DNA from 3 places in the Mesorhizobium sp. B2-8-5 genome. Region 2 is predicted to be linked to each of the others. Evidence: predicted binding sites of a transcription regulator. Region 2 holds the regulator's gene; each other region holds the start of a gene.
The links. Region 2 encodes LexA, which represses DNA repair genes until DNA is damaged. Its sites were predicted from a motif close to TGTTCNNNNTGTGTTCNG; they were not measured.
Positions count from the first base shown of each region.

Region 1 (8,193 bases), 390 kb from region 2:
TGACGGCACTTCTCGCTGGCGGGCACGACGTTGCGCTGCAGGCGCTGTTCCGCAGCGCCGGACTTGCGCCGGCCACGCATGCCATCATCCTGCGCGCGCTCAAGATCTGGCGCGAGGTCGCCAACGGCCGGCGTGTCGCCGGCGTGCAGGAAGTGAGCTGGCTGATGTTGAAGGAACTCGGCGGCCAATCCGCCGAGGGCGATCTTGCCGGGCTGGTGAAGTCTATCCACCTCGATGCCTTGCGGGAAAACGCGCGCGGGCACGCGCTGGCCATCGCCGCTGCCTAGGGCATATTCAAGTCTCAGCCGAGTTCCTGGGCGAGGCCGATGAGAAGCCCTTCAGGCCCGCGAATGTAGCAAAGCCGATACGCGTCCTTATACTGGACCACTTCGCCGACGAGCTCGGTGCCGCGCTTGCGGAGTCTCTCAAGCGTCTCGTCGACGTCGTCCACGGCGAACATGACGCGGAGATAGCCCAGGGCGTTCACCGGAGCGTTGCGGTGATCCGCGACGACAGGCGGTGTGATGAAGCGGGACAGCTCGAGCCGGCTATGACCGTCCGGCGTGCGCATCATCGCAGTCTCGACGTGCTGATCGCCGAGCCCGGTGACACGTCCGGCCCATTCTCCTTCGATCGTGGCTCGCCCTTCGAGTTCAAGACCGAGCTCGCGGAAGAATTCAATCGTCTCGTCGAGGTCCTCGACGACGATTCCTATGTTGTCCATCCGTTTGAGCGCCATGTGTCCAACCTAGAATGTCTCGACCAGCCTAACAAGAACCATTCCCGAACCGGTCTCACCTGAAACGGGGCTCCGAATTGTTCAGGCGCGACCCTTCGCAAAGAAATCCGGATAATCTTCCATCGCCGCGGCGATGACGCGCAGCGAGGCGGCGATCTGCAGCATTTCGAGCCGATCGCTGCGTTGGGCGATGCTGGCCGCATATTGCCTCGCCACCGCGACGGTCGCGGTCTGCGGCTCGCCCGGCCGTCTAAACAGCAATTCGCGCGCCAGGCCGCGCAGGAAATTGCCGATGGACTCGACTGTTTCGTGCGGGACGGCGGAGTTCAGTTGCGCGTGGCGCAGCCGCAGCACCTCCAGCCCGACGGTGACGGCCGAAATGCTTCCGCCAAGAATGGGATCGCCCTTGCGGCCCGTTTGCTGCACCTGCGGCATCAACTGGTTGATCCGGTCATAGGCGAGGCTTTCGAAGGCCGAGCGCCGGGGTATGCGCTCATGCAGGCAAAGCCGCGCCAGATCCTCGCGCATCGCCTGCGAGATACGCTCCACGGTGACCCAGGGGTCGGCGGGCAGCACGACGATGAAGACGCCGACGGCAATCAGGATGCCGACCAGGATCGACGCCGAGCCGGCGAAGAATGGCCCGGGATCGTAGATCATCTGCTGATGCGGGCTGAGGAAGGCGAGGAAGTTGATGGCGAAGGCGGTGGCGACGCCGACATGGCGGGGATTTGCCATGCCGAGCGCCGCGGGCACCAGGATCGGCACCACGAAGAGCGTGAACCAGCCGAAGCCCGGCAGCGCCGGCAGCGCGACCTGGCCGACCAGAAAGGCAAAAGGCAGCGCGATCAGCGTTCCGGTGAAGAAACCCCAGGCGGACTGCACCGGATCCGGGCGCGCCGCGAACAGGCTGGAGACGACGGCGACGAGGATGACGGTGCCGGCGGCTTCCGACCATTTGGTCGTCAGCCAGAAGATCGCCACGAGCAACGTCGCGAGCGCGGCGCGCACGGCGTTGCGCCACGCGGCCTGGTAGTCGCGGTGGACGACCAGCGCCGGCTGGCCTCGCTCGCTCGACTTCCGCGAGACGGGCGAGCGAAGCGCGTCAAGGCCGCGCATCACCTGCTTCAGCGCCTCGGCGAAATCGCCGGCAATGGTCAGGCGGGTGATGGTGCCGACCTTGTCTTCGGCGGTATCGCTGGAGCCGTCATCGTTGGGCAGGTCGGGCATCTCCCTGGCCTTGCTTGCGATCGCATCGAGCCGCGCCACCCAGGGGCCGGTGTCGTCGAGCGCGCCGGGTGTCGCCGCAAGTTCGCCGACGAAGGCCTTCAATTCGCTGCGCACGGGAATGAGCGCCGCGTTCTTCGGCCTGCGGTGGCTGTGCAGTGCGCGCGCCGCCGAAAGCGCCCACAGAAGCTGACCGATCGTGCGCCGCACCGGGTGGGCGCGGGTGGCGAAGCTCGGCGCTTCCAGGCGCGCATAGGTGCGCATCTCGGCAAGCGTCTGGGCATCGGTGATCAGCTTGCGCTGGAGTGCGGAGAGGCTTGCCGGATCGCCGTTGGAAAAGGCGCCGCCGGCATATTCGGCGAGGTCGAGGATGCTGCGTTTCAACCTGGAAATAATGGCGTCGGCCGCGAGCTTCGGCAGGATCAGCCGGCTGGTGACGCCGGCGCAGACGATGCCGAGCGCGATCTCCGCGCAACGGGCGACGGCGAGGTCGACGACAATATGCGGTTGTCCGAGGGCCGGCAGGCTGATGATCATCGCGGTATAGCCGGCAAGCGCGGCGCCATAGGCTTCCGGGTTGCGCAATAGCGACGAGACCAGCGTGCAGACGCCGATCCAGAGCGCCAGCACGCTCACCAACAGCCAGGGATTGGCGCCGAACAGCGATGTGATGCCGACGGCCGCCAGGCCGCCGGCCAGCGTGCCGAGCAGCCGGTAGAAGCCCTTTGCCAGCACCATGCCGGCGACCGGCTGCGCGACGATGAACACCGTCATCATCGCCCATTGCGGATGGTCGAGCTTCAGCGCGTAGGCGACAAGCAGCGCGATCAGTCCGGCCGAAACCGTGCGCAGGGCAAAAATCCAGTCCGAACGGGTCGGCTGCGTCAAACCGCTTAAGGGCGTCTCGACAAGCTCTTTCAACCGCGTCCAGGTCACATCGGTTCTCCGTGCCGGAGACTGTTATGGACCGGCAGGCGATCAGATATCCAGCACGTCCGCCTCTGCGAATTCGGCGCGCTCCTGGATGAAGCGGAAACGCGCCTCGGGCTTGGTGCCCATCAGCGCGTCGACGGCATCCTTGGTGGCCTGCTCGGCGTCGATCACGTCGACCCTTAGAAGCGTGCGCTTCCTCGGATCCATCGTGGTCTCCTTGAGCTGCGCCGCCATCATCTCGCCGAGGCCCTTGAAGCGGCCGATCTCGACCTTGCCGCGGCCGGTGAATTCGGTGCGCAGCAGTTCGTCCTTGTGCGCGTCGTCGCGAGCGTAGCCGACCTTGCCGCCCTGCCGGATCGAATAGAGCGGCGGCACGGCCATATAGAGATGGCCGCCGCGGATCAGGTTCGGCATCTCCTGATAGAAGAAGGTGATCAACAGCGAAGCGATGTGCGCGCCGTCGACGTCGGCGTCGGTCATGATGATCACGCGGTCGTAGCGCAGATCCTCGTCGCGGTATTTCGAGCGCGTGCCGCAGCCGAGCGCCTGGATCAGGTCGGAAATCTGCTGGTTGGCGGCGAGCTTGTCGTTGCCGGCGGAGGCGACGTTGAGGATCTTGCCGCGCAGCGGCAGCACCGCCTGGCTGGCGCGGTCGCGCGCCTGCTTGGCCGAGCCGCCGGCCGAGTCGCCCTCGACGATGAAGATCTCGGCGCCGGCGGCGGCGTTCTGCGTGCAGTCGGCGAGCTTGCCCGGAAGGCGCAGCTTGCGCACCGCGCTCTTGCGCGAGACTTCCTTTTCCTGGCGGCGCCGCACGCGTTCGTCGGCGCGCGCGATGACCCACTCCAGAAGCTTCGAGGCTTCCTGCGGATTGTCGGCCAGCCAGTGGTCGAACGGGTCGCGAAGGGCGTTCTCGACGATGCGCATCGCCTCGATCGTCGCCAGCCTGTCCTTGGTCTGGCCGACGAATTCAGGCTCGCGGATGAACACCGACAGCATGCCGGCGGCCGAGATCATCACGTCGTCGGTGGTGATGATCGAGGCGCGCTTGTTGCCGATGAGGTCGGCGTAAGCGCGCAGTCCGCGCGTCAGCACGTTGCGGAATCCGGCCTCATGCGTGCCGCCTTCGGGGGTCGGAATGGTGTTGCAATAGGAGTTGAGGAAACCGTCGCCGCCGAACCAGGTCACCGCCCATTCGAGCGAAGCATGGCCGCCCTGCTTGTCGCTCTTGCCGGCGAAGACCTCGCGCGTGACCTGGAATTCGTCGCCGAGCGTCGCCTTGAGATAGTCCTTCAGGCCGCCGGGGAAATGGAACTCGGCCTTGGCCGGCGTCTGGTCCTTTTCCTTGATCAGCGACGGATCGCAGGTCCAGCGGATCTCGACGCCGCCGAACAGATAGGCCTTCGAGCGCGTCATGCGGTAAAGCCGCGCCGGTTCGAAGGCGGCGCCCTTGCCGAAAATCTGCTCGTCGGGATGGAAGCGGGTCCTGGTGCCGCGGCGGTTGTGGACCTCGCCGAGATGCTCAAGACCGCTGACCGGGACGCCGCGCGAAAAACGCTGGCGGTAGAGCTGACGTCCCCGCGCGACCTCGACCTCGAGATGGTCGGACAACGCGTTGACGACCGAAACGCCGACGCCATGCAGGCCGCCGGAGGTCTCGTAGACCTTGGAGTCGAACTTGCCGCCCGAATGCAGCGTGGTCATGATGACTTCGAGCGCTGGCTTCTTGAATTTCGGATGCGGATCGACCGGGATGCCGCGGCCGTTGTCGGTGACGGTCAGGAAGCCGTCGGCGGAAAGCTCGACGTCGATGAAGGTGGCGTGACCGGCCACCGCTTCGTCCATCGAATTGTCGATGACCTCGGCGAACAGGTGATGCATCGCCTTGTCGTCGGTGCCGCCGATATACATGCCCGGACGGCGGCGCACCGGTTCCAGCCCTTCCAGCACCTCGATGTCGGCGGCGCTGTAGCCCTCGCTGCCGTCGCGGGCGGGGGCCGAACGCTTCGCGGCCTGCATGAGCGGATCGGCCGGGCGCGACGGCGCGCGCACCGGCTGTGCCGGCTTTTCCATCTTGCCGAAGAGGTCGTTGCTGTCGTCCATGCTGGGCCTAGCGTCCGGTAAAGCGAATCACGTCTCGATACTGCCACGCTTTTGGCGGGCGAACGAGTTCCTGTTCCGTTCAGGGATCAAACTGTCTCTTATTCTAAAACCATTCGATAACCAAGCCGGCCGAAATAGGGCGGTCGGCGTGCCCCGGTATTCCCGATTCTTTAACATTAACGCCTAGCGTGAGGCCCAACCAACAAAAGACCACGGGCGTCAGGGGTTTCGTTGTGAGGGGCAGGGCCATTACCATGATCGGCATCGCCGCCGTGTTCGGCGCGATCTCGATCTTTGCGGCGGATTTCTGGGTCAAGAGCCAGGCAAAGGCTCAGCCCGAGGTCAAGGTCGTCTCCGTCATGGCGCCGCAGCAGCCCAAAGTCGAGTTCAAGACCATCGTGGTGGCGCAAGCGCCACTGCGTTACGGCATGGAGCTCGGACGGCCGCAGCTCGCCGAGATTCCGTGGCCGCAGGATTCCCTGCCGCAAGGTGCTTTCCCGACGATCGACAAGCTGCTTGCGGACGGCAGCCGGGTCGTGCTGTCGCCGATCGAGGTCAACGAACCGGTGCTGCTCACCAAGCTGTCGGGGCCGAATGGCCGCGCCACCCTTTCCAACATGCTGTCGCCGGGAATGCGGGCCGTCACCATCCGCACCGATGAGATCGCCGGGGTCGGCGGCTTCATCACGCCGGGAGACCGCGTGGACGTCGTGCTGACGCGCGACGCTGGTGATATCCAGGAAGTGTCCAAGAATGCGCAGGGCGCCGCCGGATCGACCGTCACGTCCGAGATCGTCGTCTCCGATGCCAAGGTGCTTTCGGTTGGACAGGGCGCCGACGAGCGCAAGACCGAGCCGCAAATCGCCAATTCCGTGACCCTCGAAGTGACCAACGAAGGGGCGCAGAAAGTGGCGCTTGCCCGCACCGTCGGCACGCTGTCGTTGTCGCTGCGGTCGGCCGCCGACGCAACCGCCAGCAATGGCGGGCTTACGACCATCTCGTCCTTCGGCGGCTCGGTTGCCGCAAACGCGCAGGCGAGCGCCGCCTCGCTCGTCAATGCGATGACGAAGGACCAGGGCGAGCCGAAACTAAAGACGGTGATCGTGACGCGTGGCGACAAGGTCGAGGAATACAAGGTTCCTTCACGGGAACCGCCGCAGGAACTGCAGCAATAGCCGGTGGGGACCGGCGGGGACGGGGCAAGATGTTCGGGTTTGATGCATTTCGGACGACCGGGGGATGGCGTCTTCTCGGCGCGATAGCGCTGGCGGCGGCAATGCTTGGCGTCGCCGCGCCGGCAAGGGCTGGCAATGACGTCGTCTATGTATCGGCGAACAAGAACGCCTCGATCAAGGTGGCCAAGGGCAAGCCGAAGACGATCATGACAAGCGCCGCCTTCTACCAGATCGTCATCGGCGATCCGGAGATCGCCAACGTCAATCCGCTGACCGACAAGTCCTTCTACGTGCTCGGCAACAATCTGGGCACCACCGGTATCGCCCTGTTCGACCAGAACAAGCAGCTTGTCGGCACCATCGATATCGAGGTGACGCTGGATACAGACCAACTGGCCAGCACCATCCGCGCCAGCGTTCCCGACGCCAAGATCAAGGTCGGTTCGGCGAACGGCCGCGTCGTGCTGTCGGGCGAGGCCGACGATGCGGTCGCCGCCGACAAGGCCAGCAAGATCGCGTCGCGCTTTTCCGGCAACGAGGAAATCATCAACTCGGTCAACATCTCGTCCTCGCAGCAGGTGCAGCTCAACGTCCGCTTCGTCGAGATCAATCGCCAGGCCGGTCAGGATCTCGGCGCCAAATACGCCGCCAATTTCGCCTATGGCATCGGCAACCGCAAAGTCGTGCTGAGCCCGGATGGGGGAAACCTGACGGCTGCCGGAACAGGCGAGATCATCGGCAGCCTGCTGTCGAACGGCGTTTCGATCGACATCGCCATCAAGGCGCTGGAGGAACGCGGCCTGGCGCGGCGGCTGGCGGAGCCGAACCTGATTGCGCGTTCGGGCCAGACGGCGAGCTTCCTTGCCGGCGGCGAGTTCCCGATCCCGGTTTCCGAAGACAATGGCAAGATCAGCGTCACCTACAAGAAGTACGGCGTCGGCCTGGATTTCACGCCGACGGTGCTGAAGGACGGGCTGGTAAGCCTCGACATCGCGCCGGAAGTGTCCTCGATCGACCCGTCCGCTTCCATCCAGGTCAGCAGCGGCATTTCCATTCCGGCCTTCATCGTGCGCCGCGCCAGGACATCGGTCGACCTCAAGAACGGCCAGAGCTTCATGATCGCCGGCCTCCTGCAGTCGCAGAACGACATCACGACATCGCGGGTGCCGGGGATCGGCAGGCTGCCGGTGCTCGGTCCGCTGTTTTCGTCGAAATCCTATCAGCGGCGCGAGACCGACCTGGTCATCATCGTCACGCCTTACCTGGTCAAGCCGGTCGATCCCTCGAAGAAGATGGTCGAGCCGACCGACGGCACCCAGCCGGCAAGTCCCGCCGACTATTTCCTGAACAACACAGAGGAAGTGGACGCCTCGGCGTCGAAGCGTCCGGTGACGCTGGCGGACGGCAGCGCCGCCCGCCCGATAGCTGCCGCCACGTCCGGCCACTTCCTCGATCTGCCAAAGGACTAAGGCCATGCGCATCCCCGTTTGCATCGCTCTGCTCCTGGCCGGTTTCGCCGGCGGCTGCACCAGCGACGACTATGTCCGCACCGAAGGGGTGACGCTCGGAGTCGGCAACGCACAGGCGTCCAACACCGCCATGCAGATGGTCGATCCGTGGAAGTACGGCGTGCAGAACACCCGGCTTCTCGTGCCGGCCCAGCGTCCGGGTTCCGAGAGCACCGCCGTCGGTGCGAAGGCCGGCTCGGGGTCGGCGCCGACGACATCATCATCAACGACATCGGACTGATGGGCTGACGACGATGGCATCTGGTAGCAAGACCAAGAAGATCCTGCTCGTTTCGACGGACACGACGTTCTTGCAAGACACACGGACAGCTTTCGCGGCCTCCGAGGTCATCGAGCTTTTGACGCTGGAAAAGAGTGTCAACGAGCTGCGCGGCGAGATCCTCGAGACGGACTTCGGCACGGTCATCGTCGACATGGATGCAGCCAAGCTCGAGGAAATCGAGTCGCTGCAGCGCGTCATGCGACGGCTGGAAGGCAGCATTCCGGTGAT
Region 1 is NZ_CP083951.1:3,780,667-3,788,859, forward strand. Features, by position in the region: gene FJ430_RS18215 (DUF2336 domain-containing protein) at 1-287, shown strand, start outside; gene FJ430_RS18220 (VOC family protein) at 302-739, opposite strand; gene FJ430_RS18225 (FUSC family protein) at 821-2,902, opposite strand; gene parE (DNA topoisomerase IV subunit B) at 2,945-4,999, opposite strand; gene cpaB (Flp pilus assembly protein CpaB) at 5,254-6,174, shown strand; gene FJ430_RS18240 (type II and III secretion system protein family protein) at 6,204-7,643, shown strand; gene FJ430_RS18245 (hypothetical protein) at 7,648-7,923, shown strand; gene FJ430_RS18250 (AAA family ATPase) at 7,937-8,193, shown strand, end outside.
Region 1: a site for LexA is predicted at 5,065-5,082, ahead of parE (DNA topoisomerase IV subunit B). Genes of this name have one in related genera too.

Region 2 (8,193 bases):
CATCCGGCTGACGAGATGTCCGCCGGCCGAGTGCCCGGTCAGCACCAGCGGACCATCGATCATCGCTGCCGCCTTCTCGATCGCTGCCGCAACCTCGTTGACGATGCCGCTGATCCTGGTCTGCGGGCAAAGCGTGTAAGAGGGCATGGCGACGGCAAAACCGTGGCCGACCGCACCTCCAGCCAGATGCGACCAGGAGGTCTTGTCTGATTCCATCCAGTAACCGCCATGGATGAACACGACGAGCCCCTTTGGCGCGGCAGGTGGGAGAAACAGATCGAACCGGTTGCGCGGCGCTTCGCCGTACACGATATCGAACCGCGCCCTGCCTTGCGCCAACAGCTTTTCCCTAAAGGCTTGCGCCGGTTGATCCCAAGCCGCGGGCCAGCGGTCGCCGCCGGCGATGTTCGCGCCGTTGGCATAGGCGTTGTCCCAGTCGGCAATACGGTTTTCGAACACGGCCCCTCCGCGATCAGGTCGATGTTGAGCGGAGTTTAATTGGCATCGCCGCGGTCAGGTAACGGTTGTCTTGACCGCGAAGCGGGCTTCTCGCCAGACGCCGGTCCGCAAGATGTCTTCGAGCACTTCGACGGCATTCCAGACATCCCTGTAGCCGACATAGAGCGGGGTAAAACCGAAGCGCATGGTCGACGGCGCCCGAAAATCACCGATCACGCCGCGTTCGATCAGGGCCCGCATGATCTGGTAGCCATGCTGGTGAATGAAGGAAATCTGGCTGCCGCGTTTGGCGCCGTCGCGGGTGCTTTCCAGCGTAAGATCGTAACCGCCGCACCGTGCTTCGACGAGTTCGATGAACAGATCGGCCAGCGCAATGCTCTTCCTCCGCACCGTCGCCAGGTCAACGCCGTTCCAGATGTCGAGCGCGCCTTTCAGCGTCCGCATCGACAGGACCGGCTGCGTGCCGCACAGAAATCGGCGGATGCCGGTGCCTGGCGCATAGGCTTGCTCGAAGGCGAATGGCCGTGCATGGCTCCACCACCCGCTGAGCGGCTGCCGCACATCGGCAAGATGCCGCTCGGCCGCATAGATAAAGGCAGGAGAACCCGGCCCGCCATTGAGATATTTATAGGTGCAGCCGACGGCGAAATCGGCGCTTGCCCTGTCAAGTTCAACCGGCATGGCGCCCGCGCTGTGGCAGAGATCCCATACGATCAGCGCACCGGCGTCATGCGCCATTCGCGTAAGCGCCGCCATGTCGCGCAACTCGCCGGATTTGTAATTGACGTGGTTGACCAACACCACCGCCACGCGTCCGTCGATCAGTTCCTCGATGGTCGGCGCGTCCACGCCAGCCAGGCGCAGGACAGTGTTCTTTCCGGTCCAGGCCACCCCTTCGGCCATATAGATATCGGTCGGAAAACTGTCGCCCTCGGCAACGATCACGGTTCGGTCCGGCCGCATCGCCATCGCCGCGTGCAGCACTTTGTAGATGTTGATCGACGTGGTGTCGCAGACCACGGTCTGGCCCGGCGCCGCGCCGATCAGGCGCCCGAGCTGGTCGCCCAGCTCGACCGGCATGTCGAACCATCCATCCTTGTTCCAGGCACGAATGAGGTCATGCGCCCACTCCTCGGCAGCTGCCTTGCGCAACTCGTCGAATGCGGCATGCGAGGCCGCTCCCAACGAATTCCCGTCGAGGTAGATCACCCCCTCCGGCAGGACGAAGCGATCGCGCAGGGCGCGCAGCGGATCCGCTGCATCCATCGCCTCGATCTCGGCGAGATCAGGAATTCCCCCCATCATGCTGCCGCCTCCATTTCGGCATGGCGCCTCTCACGGTTGGCCAAGGGCGGTTGTCTCACCACCGTCCGTGCCACGGCAAGAACCTTCTGCGCTATGTTAGCTGGTCCATAGACGGCGAAGACCAAGGATTGCGACCATTGCCGAAGTTGGCATTTTGGGTCCGTTTCGTTCACGGTGAGGCACGTTCGCGCAAGAGCCGAAGCGATCCCGCCCCGCGCCTTTGTGATGGTGTTGGACCGCGCTTCAGCTTAAGGAGGGCTGCATAATCGAGCGGAATCAATGACACCGCCGACCTGACCCGGTCAGGTATCCCTTGGATGCAACATTGTTTCCGAAGCCTCAACAAATTCACTAAACTTTAAACGGTTGCGGAACACAACTGGAACAGATAGTGTTTGTTCTGGGTTTGTTTTTCTGATTCCGGTTTCAGAACCCAAGGGGGCCGCCATGCTGACGCGCAAACAACATGAACTGCTGATGTTCATCCATGAACGCCTCAAGGAGAGCGGGATTCCACCGTCTTTCGACGAGATGAAGGAAGCGCTCGACCTCGCCTCCAAATCGGGCATCCATCGGCTGATCACGGCGCTGGAAGAACGCGGCTTCATTCGCCGGCTGCCGAACCGGGCGCGCGCGCTTGAAGTGCTGCGGCTGCCCGACTCGATCGCGCCTGGCCTGAATGCCGCGAGAAAGTTTTCGCCGAGCGTCATCCAGGGCGGCCAGGGCAATCTTGGCCGCGAGGTCAAGCCGGCGGCGCCCTCGCGCACGCCGACACCCAGCAATGACGACGACGCTGTTTCGGCCGTGTCCATTCCGGTGATGGGCCGCATCGCCGCTGGCGTGCCGATAGACGCCATCCAGCACCAGACGCATTCGATCTCGGTGCCGCCGGACATGATCATGGGCGGCGAGCATTATGCGCTGGAGGTCAAGGGCGACTCGATGATCGAGGCCGGTATCTTCGACGGCGATACGGTCATAATCCGCAACGCCAATACGGCAAGTCCGGGCGAGATCGTGGTGGCGCTGGTCGACGACGAGGAAGCGACCCTGAAGCGGTTTCGTCGCAAGGGTGCCTCGATCGCGCTCGAGGCCGCCAACCCGGCGTACGAGACCCGTATCTTCGGACCGGACCGGGTCAAGGTTCAGGGTAAGCTCGTCGGACTCATCCGCCGTTACTGAGCAGAACCGCGCGGCGGTCTTCGCCGGAACTGTGTGCCATCTATTCTGTAGGCTGCGGCGCGACCGCCGGCTTTTCCGGTCGTTGATAGGGCGGCAGCCCCCTCGCCTCACGCGCGTATTTCCGCTGCTCGTGCCAGGGTCGGTACGGTTCTTCGACCGCGTAGCGAACGGTTGGCCGCGCGGTTGCCGATTGCGGATCAAAGAAGATGGCGGCGCTGCCGTCGCGTGCCAGCTGCCGCTTGGTGACGACGAGTACGCGCGGATCGCGGCATGGATTGTGGGCCGTGGCGTCGTCGATGACGATGAGGTCGGCGAAACCGCAAGCAGGCCGGGCGCTGGCGCGGTTCTCGGCGAGCGCGACGATGGCACCGGAAGGATGCCGGCCGATGCAGAGGTCGCCGATGCAGTAGAAGGGCGAGCCGGGCGGCAGGTCGACGGGATCGGCGATGTCGAGGGCGTCTTTAGCGAACGTCTCCGGCGGTACGATTTCCTCGGCTTTCAGCGCCCGTTTCCAGTTGTCCGTGGTGAAGTCGTTGGAGCGCGTGCGGTTGATGGCAAGCTCGCCGCCGCCGATCGGCATCGCCACCAGATGCGCGTCCTCCGAGACAAGCACATCCGGGGCGCGGACATGCGGAATGGCCAGCAGCGCGGCGAGCGCGAAGGGTACGGCGGCAAGCCTCAGCCAGGTGGTGGCCATCGTCGCGATGACCAGCGCGACCGTCGCCAGCAGCACCGACTGGATCGAGATCAGCCCGACGGCGTCGACTGGTGAGCGCTCGGAGATCCACGCCGAAATGGCGATCATCGCCGTCAGGCCTTTGCCCATGACAAAGAGGAAGGGGCCGTCGAAGCCGAAGGGCATGGCCAGCGCGCTCAACACGGCGAACGGCATGACGATCAGTGAGACGATCGGCATGACCGACAGATTGGCCAGCAGGCTGAGCGGCGATACGCGCTGGAAGTGCCAGATCGCAAACAACAATGTCGCGCTGCCCGCGATGAGCGACGTCACGGCGGCACCACCTACTCCAATCGCCAGTTTTCGCGATAGGAAGCCGAGGAACGAATGCTTTGCCGGCGGCCCGGTCGTTTTGCCGGCGCGATAGTCGGCAAAACCGGCATAGGCGCCGACCAGCGCGGCGGTGGCGGCGAAGGACATCTGGAAGCTCGGGCCGACAACTTCGTGCGGCGAGACAAGGATGACGGCGATGGCCGAGATCGCCAGGTTGCGCATGGTGAGCGCCGCGCGGTCGAAGAGCACGGCGGCGAGCATCACGGCCAGCATGATGAAACTCCGCTCGGCCGCCACCACGATGCCGGAGATCACGAGGTAGGCGGCGATCGAGAGCAGCGCGATTGCAGCGGCATATTTCTTCACCGGCCGGCGCGACGAGAAATCCGGAAACAGCGCGAAGGCGCCGCGCAAAAGGACCATGATCGTGCCGGCGACCAGCGCCATATGCAGGCCGGAGATCGAAATGATGTGGTAGATGCCGGTCCGTCGCATCGACTCGTTGATGGCTTCCGGAATGCCGGCACGAACGCCGACGATCAGCGCCGCCGCGATCTCGCCTTCGGATCCGCCGATGGCGCTCCTGATGTGATCGGCGATCCCTTCGCGCGCGTTTTCCACTGCCGATGCGACGCGCGCGCCAAACGGCGCTTTCGCTGGCGCAATCAGCTTTGGATCACCCAGGAAAAAGCCGCTGCCGCCAATGCCGGCAAAATAGCTGTCGAATGAAAAGTCGTAGCTGTCCGGCCGAACCGGGCCGGTCGGCGGCAACAGCTTGGCATAGCCGGTCAGCATCGACCCGGCTGTCATGTCGGGCGGGATCCTGCGCGCCGAAAGCCTGACGCGGTCCGGCGCGTAGCGCAGCTTCGGACGTTCCGTGGAAATCAAGTCGATGGTCAGCCGGACACGGCCATTGGCCATCGCCTCGGCGGTGACGAGGCGGCCCGTCAGCCGTGTCTGGATTTCCGAACCCAGCATCGGGGTTGCCATCCGCCAGGTCTCGACCTTGGCCGCGAGAAAGCCCAAGGCGCAGAAAAACGCCGCCATGAAGACAAGGTGCGTTCTGTGCCGGGAATGTGAGGCCGCCGCGCAGACCGCCATCAGGGCCACTGCCGCAAGCGGCCTGTAGAGATCCGGCTCAGCGCTCAGCGTGAAGTAATAGATGACGCCGGCGGCCAAAAACACCGGCACCAGCAGGAAGCCGATGCCGCGGTCAAGCTCGGTGGCGGCAGCGGTGCCGATGCTTCGGAGCAATGCGGGAAGCGAGGCGCGGCCAAGCTGTTTGCGGATTCGGCTGAGGCTCGCCGTTGGCGAGACCGGCTGTATTGCACCGTCACCGGGTGGCGTAAGCTCGGTAGGTGCCCGCGGCTCCGGAAGCGAAACCGGCGCTCCCTCTTCGGGCGCGGCATGGGCAAACATCAGGCGTTCGCTGACGCCAGCTGTCGTTCCCCCGCCCTCCTCCGCGCCCCGGCCACGTCCAGCCATCGGGTCTGCCCCTTGCGCCCCAGACCGCCTATGCTACATGAACGCCGGTCGCGTGGAAGTCCGCGCGAAACATGCATCTTTTCAGTGCTTCCTCGAGAGTTCCATGTCCGACAAGGTCGTCACCCGCTTTGCCCCCTCGCCCACAGGCTACCTGCATATTGGCGGGGCGCGTACGGCGCTGTTCAACTGGCTCTATGCCAGGCACACCGGCGGCACGATGCTGCTGCGCATCGAGGATACCGATCGCGAGCGCTCCACCGAAGCTGCCACCGCCGCCATTCTCGACGGGCTGACCTGGCTTGGCCTCTCCTGGGACGGCAAGGCCGTCTCGCAGTTCGAGCGCGCGCCGCGTCATCGCGAGGTGGCCGAGGAGCTCGTGCGCATGGGCAAGGCCTATTACGCCTATGAGACGCCGGCCGAGCTCGAGGCGATGCGCGAGGCGGCCCGCGCCAAGGGTCTGCCGCCGCGCTACAACGGCCAGTGGCGCGACCGCGGCCCCTCCGAGGCGCCGGCAGGCGTCAAGGGTGCGATCCGCATCAAGGCGCCGACCGAAGGCGTGACGATCGTCAACGACCGCGTGCAGGGCGAGGTGCGCTTCCCGAACAAGGATCTCGACGACTTCATCATCCTGCGTTCCGACGGCGTCCCGACCTACATGCATGCCGTCGTCGTCGACGATCACGACATGGGCGTCACCCACATCATCCGCGGCGACGATCACCTGACCAACGCCGCGCGCCAGACGGTGATCTACGATGCCATGGGCTGGGATGTGCCGTCGATGTCGCACATCCCGCTGATCCACGGCGCCGACGGCGCCAAGCTGTCGAAGCGGCACGGCGCGCTCGGTGTCGAAGCCTATCGCGCCATGGGTTATCTGCCCGAGGCTCTGCTCAACTATCTGGCCAGGCTCGGCTGGAGCCATGGCGACGACGAGGTGATGTCGGTCAAGGACATGGTCGCGTGGTTCGACATCGGCGACGTCAACAAGGGCGCGGCGCGCTTCGACTTCGCCAAGCTCGAGGCGCTGAACGGCGTCCATATGCGCAAGATGGATGACCAGGCGCTGTTCGACATCTTCGTCGCCACCTTGCCCTATCTCGAAGGCGGCCCGACGATCGCGGCAAAGCTCGACGACAGGCGCAAGGCGCAACTGCTTGCCGCCATGCCCGGTCTCAAGGAGCGGGCCAAGACCCTGGTCGAGCTGGTCGACGGAGCGGCGTTTCTGTTCGCCGAGCGGCCGTTGCCGCTGGATGAGAAGGCGGCCGGCTTGCTCAACGCGGATGCGCGCGCGATTCTGCGCGGCGCGCATGGCGCATTGTCTGCCGTCGAGGGCGACTGGAGCGCCGCCTCGGCCGAGGCTTCGATCCGCGACTTTGCGCAGGCCGGTGGGCACAAGCTCGGCGCCGTGGCACAGCCGCTTCGGGCCGCGCTGACCGGCCGCAGCACCTCGCCCGGCGTGTTCGACGTGCTTGCCGTGTTGGGTCGCCAGGAAAGCCTGGCGAGGATTGGAGATCAAATCGATTAGCAGCGAACTGGCCCAAGAAGATTGGCATTGAAAGGTGTGTTTCGCAGTGCAACATTAGGCTTGGCCCAATCTGGCACGCACCTCCTAAAATGCGATGGCAAGTTCGCGCATTCCGGTGATTTCGACGTGTCGTTTGCAGGAATTGCCTTGCCGGCATGAGGAACATAAAGGAGTTTGCAATGAGCGAAGCTGCGACAAAACTGGAACCGAGCGGCAAGGCGCATGAGTCGACCGCCAGGCTCGAACTCGCCGGCAAGACCCATGAATTCAAGGTGCGAAGCGGGTCGACCGGGCCTGACGTGATCGATATCGGCGCGCTCTACAGCACGACCGGCGCCTTCACCTACGACCCCGGCTTCACCTCCACGGCAAGCTGCGAGTCGGCAATCACTTTCATCGACGGCGACGCCGGCATTCTGCTGCATCGCGGCTATCCGATCGACCAGCTTGCCGAACATGGCGACTTCCTCGAGGTCTGCTACCTCTTGCTCTACGGTGAACTCCCGACCAAGGCGCAGAAGGAGGACTTCGACTATCGCGTGACGCGCCACACGATGGTGCACGAGCAGATGTCGCGCTTCTTCACCGGCTTCCGCCGCGATGCGCATCCGATGGCCGTCATGTGCGGCGTGGTCGGCGCGCTATCGGCCTTCTATCACGACTCCACCGACATCTCGGATCCCTACCAGCGCATGGTCGCCTCGATGCGCCTGATCGCCAAGATGCCGACGATCGCGGCGATGGCCTACAAATACCACATCGGCCAGCCGTTCATTTACCCGAAGAACGAGCTGAACTTCGCCGCCAACTTCCTGCACATGTGCTTTGCTGTGCCGTGCGAGGAATACAAGATCAATCCGGTGCTGGCGCGCGCCATGGAGCGCATCTTCATCCTGCACGCCGACCACGAGCAGAACGCCTCGACCTCGACCGTCCGCCTCGCCGGCTCCTCGGGCGCCAACCCGTTCGCCTGCATCGCCGCCGGCATTGCCTGCCTGTGGGGTCCGGCGCATGGCGGGGCCAACGAAGCAGCGCTCAACATGCTGGGCGAGATCGGCCATGTCGACCACATCCCGGAATTCATCGCCCGCGCCAAGGACAAGAACGATCCGTTCCGGCTGATGGGTTTTGGCCATCGCGTCTACAAGAACTACGATCCGCGCGCCAAGATCATGCAGAAGACGGCGCATGAGGTGCTGGGCGAACTCGGCATCAAGGACGA
Region 2 is NZ_CP083951.1:4,171,757-4,179,949, reverse strand. Features, by position in the region: gene FJ430_RS20300 (alpha/beta hydrolase) at 1-459, opposite strand, end outside; gene kynU (kynureninase) at 514-1,761, opposite strand; gene lexA (transcriptional repressor LexA) at 2,212-2,946, shown strand; gene FJ430_RS20285 (ComEC/Rec2 family competence protein) at 2,987-5,443, opposite strand; gene gltX (glutamate--tRNA ligase) at 5,547-6,971, shown strand; gene gltA (citrate synthase) at 7,151-8,193, shown strand, end outside.

Region 3 (8,193 bases), 2.9 Mb from region 2:
CCGGGTCCCGGCGGGATAGTCGCCAAGCATGACGATGAGGTCCGGCTGCAGCGCATTGGCCTCTTCGGCAAGTGCTGCGATCCGTTCCGGCGTCATCCAGGGCCGGCAGGCATGGATGTCGGCAAGCGCCACGACGCGCAACTTGAGTCCGGCCGGCCAGTGCGGCGGCGTCAGCGTGTAGCGCTTCACATGGGTCAGCAGCATCGGCTCGATGCCGACGGCATAAGCGCCAAGCGACACCAGGCTGAAGGCCGAGCCGCCGACAAGGCGCAGGAAACCACGTCTGGTGATCATGGATCGGCCCAAGCCCCTTGGGATTCTATCAGGAAGCTGCCTTAAAGGGGGCAATTACGCCCTCAGCTAGGCCGAGGCGAGCAGATTCTGCGCAGACGGGCCGTTACGCGGCCAAACGGCGAACAAATATGCGTTACTCTTCCTGAAACAGGCTGATCTGCTGCTGGACGATATCCTTCGGCGGGTCGAGCCCGAGATGGCGCCAGGCATTGGCGGTCAGAACGCGGCCGCGCGGCGTGCGCTGGATGAAGCCCTGCTGGATCAGATAGGGCTCGATGATGTCCTCGATCGCGTCGCGCGGCTCGGAGAGCCCGGCCGCGATCGTCTCGATGCCGACCGGTCCGCCGCCGAAATTGCGCGCGATCATCGACAGATAGCGGCGGTCGAGCGCGTCGAGGCCAAGCGCGTCGACCTCCAGCCTTGTCAGCGCCTCGTCGGCGATCTTCCTGTCGACATGGCCGTCCCCCGCGACGCTGGCGAAATCGCGCACCCGGCGCAGCAGGCGGCCGGCGATGCGCGGCGTGCCGCGCGCACGGCGCGCGATCTCCAGCGCGCCATCGTCGCCAAGCGGCATCGACAGGATGCGGGCGCCGCGCCGCACGATCTGCTCCAGCTCCTCGACCGTATAGAAATTGAGCCGGACGGGAATGCCGAAACGATCGCGCAGCGGATTGGTCAGGAGCCCAAGCCGGGTCGTCGCCGCGACCAGCGTGAAACGGGCGAGGTCGATCTTGACCGAGCGCGCCGCCGGCCCCTCGCCGATGATGAGATCGAGCTGGAAATCCTCCATGGCTGGATAGAGGATTTCCTCGACCGCCGGATTGAGCCGATGGATCTCGTCGATGAACAGCACGTCGCGCTCCTCCAGATTGGTGAGCAGCGCCGCCAGATCGCCCGCCTTGGCGATCACCGGACCCGAGGTCGAGCGGAAATTGACGCCGAGCTCGCGCGCCATGATCTGCGCCAGGGTCGTCTTGCCGAGCCCCGGCGGACCGACGAACAGCACATGGTCGAGCGCCTCGCCGCGGCCCTTGGCGGCATCGATGAAGACCTTGAGATTGGCGCGCACTGCCGCCTGGCCGACGAACTCGTCGAGCGACTGCGGCCGCAAGGTCTGGTCGGCATCCTCACCGCGCTTGTCGGGGGCAATGAGGCGGGGCGAAAGGCTCATGCCGCCTTCCTTGCATAGGACCGACAACGGAACAAGCGCCGCCTCACCGCGCCAGTTCCTTAAGGCCGAAGCGGATCAGCTTGGACGCATCCGCGCCCTCGCCAGCCGATTTCAGCGCTGCCGCAACCGCGTTCGCCGCGATGTCGCGCGAATAGCCGAGATTGACCAGCGCCGAGACAGCGTCGGTGATCGGTGCCGCCGCGACGCCTTCGCCGAGCTCCTGCTTGAGGCCGATCGTGCCGCTGGCCGCGCCCGCATAGGCAGGCGCCTTGGTGCGCAATTCGGTCACGATGCGCTCCGCCACCTTCTTGCCGACGCCTGGCGCTCTGGAGACCATGGCGATGTCGCGCAGCGCGATCGCATTGGCAAGCTCGGCCGGCGCCAGCGTCGACAGCACCGCCAGCGCCACCTTGGCACCGACGCCCTGCACATTGTTCATCAAAAGCCGGAACCACTCGCGCTCCAGCGCCGACTGAAAGCCGTAGAGCCGGATCATGTCCTCGCGCACATAGGTCTCGATGAACAGCACCACCGCCTCGCCGGGCGACGGCAGCGACGCCAGCGTGCGCGCCGAGCAATGCGCGACATAGCCGACGCCGTGCACGTCGACGAGGCAGGAGTCCTCGTCGATCTCGTCCAGCGTGCCCTTGAGCTTGCCGATCATGATTGTCCCCTCACGCCAGCGCTGCCATCCGGTAGGCGACGCTTTGGCGGTGATGCGCATGGCAGATGGCGATGGCCAAAGCGTCGGCAGCATCGTCGGTATCGAAGATCGCCTTCGGCATCAGCACCTTGACCATCATATGGATTTGCTTCTTCTCGCCGTGGCCGACGCCGATAACCGCCTTCTTGACCGCATTGGGGGCATATTCGGCGACCACCAGCCCGGCACGCGCCGGCACCAGCATGGCAATACCGCGCGCCTGGCCGAGCTTCAGCGTCGCCGTGGCATCCTTGTTGACGAAAGTCTGCTCGACCGCTGCCTCATGCGGCATGGCTTGGTGCAGCACCTCGGCCAAACCGTCATGCAACTGGCAGAGTCTTGTCGCCAACGACTCCTTTTCGTCGGACCGCACCGTGCCGGACGCGACGAAGCGCAGCGAATTGCCCACGCTGTCGATAATACCCCAACCGGTGCGCCTCAGCCCCGGATCGATGCCGATGATGCGAATCGCTTCCCCCATGCGCCAAGTCTAGCCGTGGCGGCAAGCGACGCCAGCGAAATGTGAACAAACCAGAAACAATCGCGATCTTAAGAACGCATTCGAAATCCCATCAGCTGGCGTTCACGGGCTGGCAGGTCCGAAATCCCGGACCTAATGCGTGTCGCGCAAAAGTGTGCAGCGGTTTTGCGACATGCATGAAAACAAAGCCTTTTAAAGCGCGTCGCCTGAATCCGCTTCAGCGCTACGCACTTTAGTTCGTCACGCGACGGATGGTTTTCGACAGCCGCGTGAGAAATGCCGGTCTCGACGACGCGACCAGCTTCCATGCCAGGACTGCATTTCCCATGCGCCGCGGCAGGAGCCCGATGCAGAGGAACCAGGCTGCCAGCGCAGCCCGCCGCCGCCAGGATGCGTTCATTTCCAGACTGGCGGCGGCGCCCGCTTTTGCCAGTCCCAGCCGGGAGTCGGTCGTGACCGGATGCCGGGGCTCGTCGACGCAAAGCGAGGCCAGTCGCTCTTCCAGATGAACCGGATCGCGAAGGCCGGCATCCGGCGGTACGGTCAGACCGATCTCGGCCGCCCGGTCGGACAAGGCTTCAAGGCGCCGGAAGTCATGCGCCACGCGCCAGCGCGCCCGCTCGGCAAGCTTTTCGGCAAAGACCGAATGGTTGGAGCCGTGGATGCGGTAGGCGCCAAGGCAGGTGTCGATGGATTTCACCTCCCCGTGCAGCGGCGCGAGCGTTGCGAGATAGCCATCGGCGCCTTGCCGGAAATCGCTTTCGGGCATGGGCATTATCGGGTCCAGCGCCTCACGGTCGAACGCCAGCCCGCTCGTCACCGTCGTACGGTAGCGCCCCTTGCGCAACAATTCCGGGACGACGTCGCCCGAGTCGAATGGCTGTTCCGGGGGTGGAAAGACATCCTTGATATGTTGGTCCTCATCGACGAGATGCAGTCTGAATTGCGCCTGGGCGACATCCGCGTCCCACTCGTCCAGGACCTCGGAGACGGCGTTCGGATAGAGATAATCGTCGGCGTCGAGGAAAAGAACGATCTCCCCGGTGCTCGCCTCGAACCCCGTATTGAACGCAGCGGCATGTCCGCCATTCCTGCGCCTGAGGCACGAGCGGATCTTGTCGCCGTAGGATTCGATGACGGCTACCGACGCGTCCGTCGATGCGTCGTCGACGACCACGACCTCGACATTTCGGTGGTCCTGTTCCAACGCGCTGTCGATGGCGCGTCCAAGAAACTGTTCGTAGTTATAATTGGGGATGATGATCGATACCGGGATGCGGTCCAATGGCGAATGCACGGGATCAAGCCTCGCAATCTGCTTTGGTCACAGTGACGGTGATTTTCTTGCAAAACCGGCTCAGGTCGACCCGGCTGCGGCGAACGGCTCCAACTAGGAGCCCATCGCTTCAAGACAAGGGCAATATTTCTCGCGAAGGCCGGCATGGCCTTCGATGCAACGACGGTTACCCGCAGTATCGAAGAGCAGTCGGGGTCGCAGGCGCTCGACTTGCGGCCACGATCGCGGCTCGCCAGATCGCGCCTCGATTGAACGATGTGGGTTCCCGCTTCCCGCGCGCCGCTATCGCGGCGTTTGTTGCAAACGCGGTTTCAGCCGCGCGCGAAAGCCGTATTCAAGAGACTGATCTGGTCGGAAACCGGGTTGGCCCGCCGGCTGGGGGCGTGCGTCTCGTTGATGACGCCGCCATAGATTTCCTCGTCCATGCGCCGCACCAGCGCCTGAAGGCGCAGCGAGCGCGTCACGAGGTCCAGAAAATCCTTGGGCAGCTCTTTCCAGCCGAGCGCCTCGTCATGCGCGGAGGCGGTGTCGAGTCGCACCTTGGATTTCTCCGAGGCCACCTGGTCGCGCGTCATCTCGCCGGAATTCGCCGCCCGCTGCAAAAGCAGCCAGGAGGCGACCTGCATGAGCCTTGTGGTCAGCCGCATCGACTCGGCCGCATAGAGTGTCGCCGCCGTGCGCGACAATTTCTTGGCTTCGAGCCTGCCCTTGCCATCGAGATATTCGGCGGCCTGCTCGACCAGCCCCATGCCTTCCTGGTAGAGCGGCTTGAAGGATTGGGAGAAAACCCGGCGCTCCGCCAATTTGATGGTCTTCGCGCTGCCCTTCGAAGGCTCGTTCATCGATACGCCCCTGCACTGCCGTCGGCCGATTCGGCAATCCTTGCCGACGCGGCCCGCACCCTAAATGACTGAGGCTTGAAAATGCGCTTCGATGCCCATGAAGGCAAGCGCATGTTTAACAAACGGTTAACGCCGGCCTCGTTCCAGCCATCCGCAAGCGGATGGCACCCGGCTTGCCGCCCGCGGACAAAAAAAGAGCCGCGGATAAGGCGGCTCTCAGGAGTTTAACAGGGAGGCGTCAAACAAAGTGGCTCCAACCACTCGGTAAGAATCCAGCAAAACTGGATGCGCATAGTAAACGCCCGTAAAGCTTAATGAACCCTTAACGCGGCGACGATTTTTTAAGCGACCGCGCTTTTCTGTGCCGGAACAGGACAGCCGGCCTCGCCGCCCGGGATCGCCCGAAAACCGGATTTCGGATGCTGTCATCGCGGCCTTCGAAACATGTTGGCTGCCGCCGCGACATCGTTCCGAAACACGCGCCACGCAAAAGCCCGCTCCTCTGAAGCGGCGCGCAAATCCGCGCCGCTCGAAATCATGCGGGATATCCGGGAGCAGACCATGGATTGGTATTCGATCGTCAAATTCCTTCACATCGTTTCGGCCGTTTTGTGGGTCGGCGGCGGCTTCGTGCTGTTCCTGCTCGGCGTGCTGGCCGAGCGTGCCGGCAACATCGAGGACAAGCTGCAGGCTATGCGCGCCAGCGGGCAGCTCGGCGGCAAGTTCTTCGCGCCGATGTCGATGCTGACGCTGGTCTTCGGCCTCATCATGTGCGGCTTCTGGGTCGGCTTTGCCGACCTGTGGATCGTCATCGGCCTCGTCGGCTATGCCACGACCTTCTCGATCGGCATGCTCGTCTTCAAGCCAACCGGCGAGCGCATGGGCGCCATGATCGCCGAGCAGGGCGTGACGCCGGCCGTTCTTGCCATCGGCCAGCGCATGATGAACTGGGCGCGCCTCGATTATGCGGTGATGCTGGTGATCATCGCCGACATGGTGCTGAAGCCCACCCTGCACGACATCGGCATTCTTGCCGGCATGGTCATGGTGGTCGCGCTGGGCGCCGCGCTCGCCTTCGGCGGTAGCCGCCAGATGGTGCCGAGCGCCGCCTGAATGCTTGTGGTGAGGTGGCCTGATAGTCACCTCACCACAAGCCGGCGATACCATCCCACAGCAACTTGACGGCGACCACCGCGACGGTGGCGTAGGTGAACGGGTAGAAGATCTCTGCCCGCATGCGGCGCACCAGCCACGCCCCGGCGATGGTGGAAAGCGGCGCCAGGGGCATCAGCACCGCCGACGCTGTAAGGTTGGTGGTGTCGAACTGGCCGAGCGCGAAATAGGGGATGAGCTTCAGCGCGTTGGTGGCGGCAAAGAAGATCGCCGCCGTGCCCGACAGCACTTTCGGATCGAGCCGGATCGGCAGCGCATAGACCTGGAAGGGCGGGCCGCCGACATGGGCGACGAAGCTGGTGAAGCCGGCGACCGTGCCCCAGAAGGCGGCGGCAATGCGGTTCGGTTCCGCCGCATGGTCGGCGCCGTGGCGGAACTGCAGGTAGATCCAGCGCAGCACGAACACCAGCGCGACCGCGCCGACGATCAGCCGCACCATCTCCTCGGTGACCAAAGCCGCTGTCAGCCAGCCGAGCCCGATGCCGATGACGGCGCCAGGCATCATGTCGACCAGCATCTTGCGGTCGTAGACGCCCCACCAGGTCCACACGGAAACGACATCCATCAAGCACAGGATCGGCAGCAGGATGGCAGCCGCCTGAACCGGCGGGATGGTCAGCGCCATCAGCGGCACGCCGACGAAACCGACGGCGCCGCCGAAGCCGCCTTTCGACAAGCCGACAAGGATCACCGCCGGAATGGCGGCGGCATAGAACCACGGGTCGCTGAGCGGGCCTGACATCGGCAAGGGAAGGTTGGAGAAGGCGGGAATTCAGCCATAGCGCAGAATAGCGCGGCCCGGATAGTCATTGTTGCCTGCATCCGCTATTGCCGGCCCGATATCGACGACCTGCCGCACGGCCAAGGTTCGTCATTCGGCCGGCTCGCTGTCTAGAGGTATGGAAATGAACGCCATCAGCATTCGCAAGGCACGCGAAGCGGACATTGCTGCGATCGTCGCGATGCTTGCCGACGACGCGCTCGGCCAGGCCCGCGAAGACGCCGGCCTGCCGCTGTCGCGGGCCTATCTGGACGCCTTCGCCGCGATAGACGGCGATCCGAACCAGTTCCTCGCGGTGATGACCGACGGCGACGACGTGATCGGCACGCTGCAGATCACCTTTATCGCCGGGCTGTCGCTGCGCGGTTCCCGGCGCGGCCTGATCGAGGCGGTGCGCATCGCGGCGGAGCGGCGCGGCGAGGGCTTGGGACAGCGCCTCTTCGAATGGGCGATCGACAAATGCCGCGAGCGCGGCTGCCGCGTCGTCCAGCTGACGACCAACAAGAGCCGGCTCGACGCGCATCGCTTCTATGAGCGCCTTGGCTTCAAGGCCAGCCATATCGGCTACAAGCTGGAGCTGTAGAGCGGCTCAGCGTTTCACGGAAGCGCCTGCCCCTCTAGCCTTTCGTATAGTCAGGCCCAAAACGCGACGGCAGGCCGTCGGCGAGTTTCAACCAGGGGAGCTTTTCCTCGAAAGCGACATGTAGCGTAGGCACAAATTTTTCCGGCTCCGCCATCGCAGCCGCAAAAAAATGCATGACACCAGACATGTTCTTTGAGCGGAAGGAAAGCGGCGAGCCACAGTGATCGCAAAATGTTCTTTCCACGCCGGGAGAAGAGTTGAATACCTTCGGTGGCTTGCCCAGCCATCGCCATTGGCCGTCCAGGACGCCAATATAGGCGGTCATCGGCGCAGAACATTGCCGCCGACAACTTTCACAATGACAAACCACGCAGGCCTGTGCCGAGCCATCGACTTCAAAGGCAACAGCGCCACATAAGCAATGGCCGCGCATGCGAAACCTCCTTGAGGCAGCGAGGACAGCTTAGTGCCGGGGGCGTGCGGGAGTCGCCAAGAAATGCGCCGAACTTGCGCCTGATCCCGACATTCGGCACTGGCGAATGTGGCCGCGTGCGCGAGGCGTTAGCTTCAAGCTGAGTTCATCACCGCCGTGCCTGGACCAGCAGGAACATTGGCCGCTCGAGTTCCTCGGCCAGTTCCGGCCGAGCGGCGATCTGCTCCTCCGACGGGCAAAATTCCTCGACATGCCCGATGCTGAATCCGGCCTGGATCAGCAAATTGAGCGTGGTGCCGATGGTGCGGTGGTGCTTGACCACGCCCTTGGTGAACCAATCTGTGGTGCGCGGTCCCTCGACCAGATACCGGTCGACCGGCCATGTCTTCCTGCCCGCGGCATCGACGGACCAGCCCGGGTTGGTCGGCGCCATGT
Region 3 is NZ_CP083951.1:1,321,170-1,329,362, reverse strand. Features, by position in the region: gene FJ430_RS06445 (metallophosphoesterase) at 1-294, opposite strand, end outside; gene ruvB (Holliday junction branch migration DNA helicase RuvB) at 428-1,465, opposite strand; gene ruvA (Holliday junction branch migration protein RuvA) at 1,509-2,129, opposite strand; gene ruvC (crossover junction endodeoxyribonuclease RuvC) at 2,140-2,649, opposite strand; gene FJ430_RS06425 (glycosyltransferase family 2 protein) at 2,882-3,946, opposite strand; gene FJ430_RS06420 (DUF1465 family protein) at 4,258-4,788, opposite strand; gene FJ430_RS06415 (DUF2269 family protein) at 5,350-5,901, shown strand; gene FJ430_RS06410 (sulfite exporter TauE/SafE family protein) at 5,933-6,703, opposite strand; gene FJ430_RS06405 (GNAT family N-acetyltransferase) at 6,867-7,325, shown strand; gene FJ430_RS06400 (GFA family protein) at 7,360-7,758, opposite strand; gene FJ430_RS06395 (class I SAM-dependent methyltransferase) at 7,907-8,193, opposite strand, start outside.
Region 3: a site for LexA is predicted at 2,691-2,708, ahead of ruvC (crossover junction endodeoxyribonuclease RuvC). Genes of this name have one in related genera too.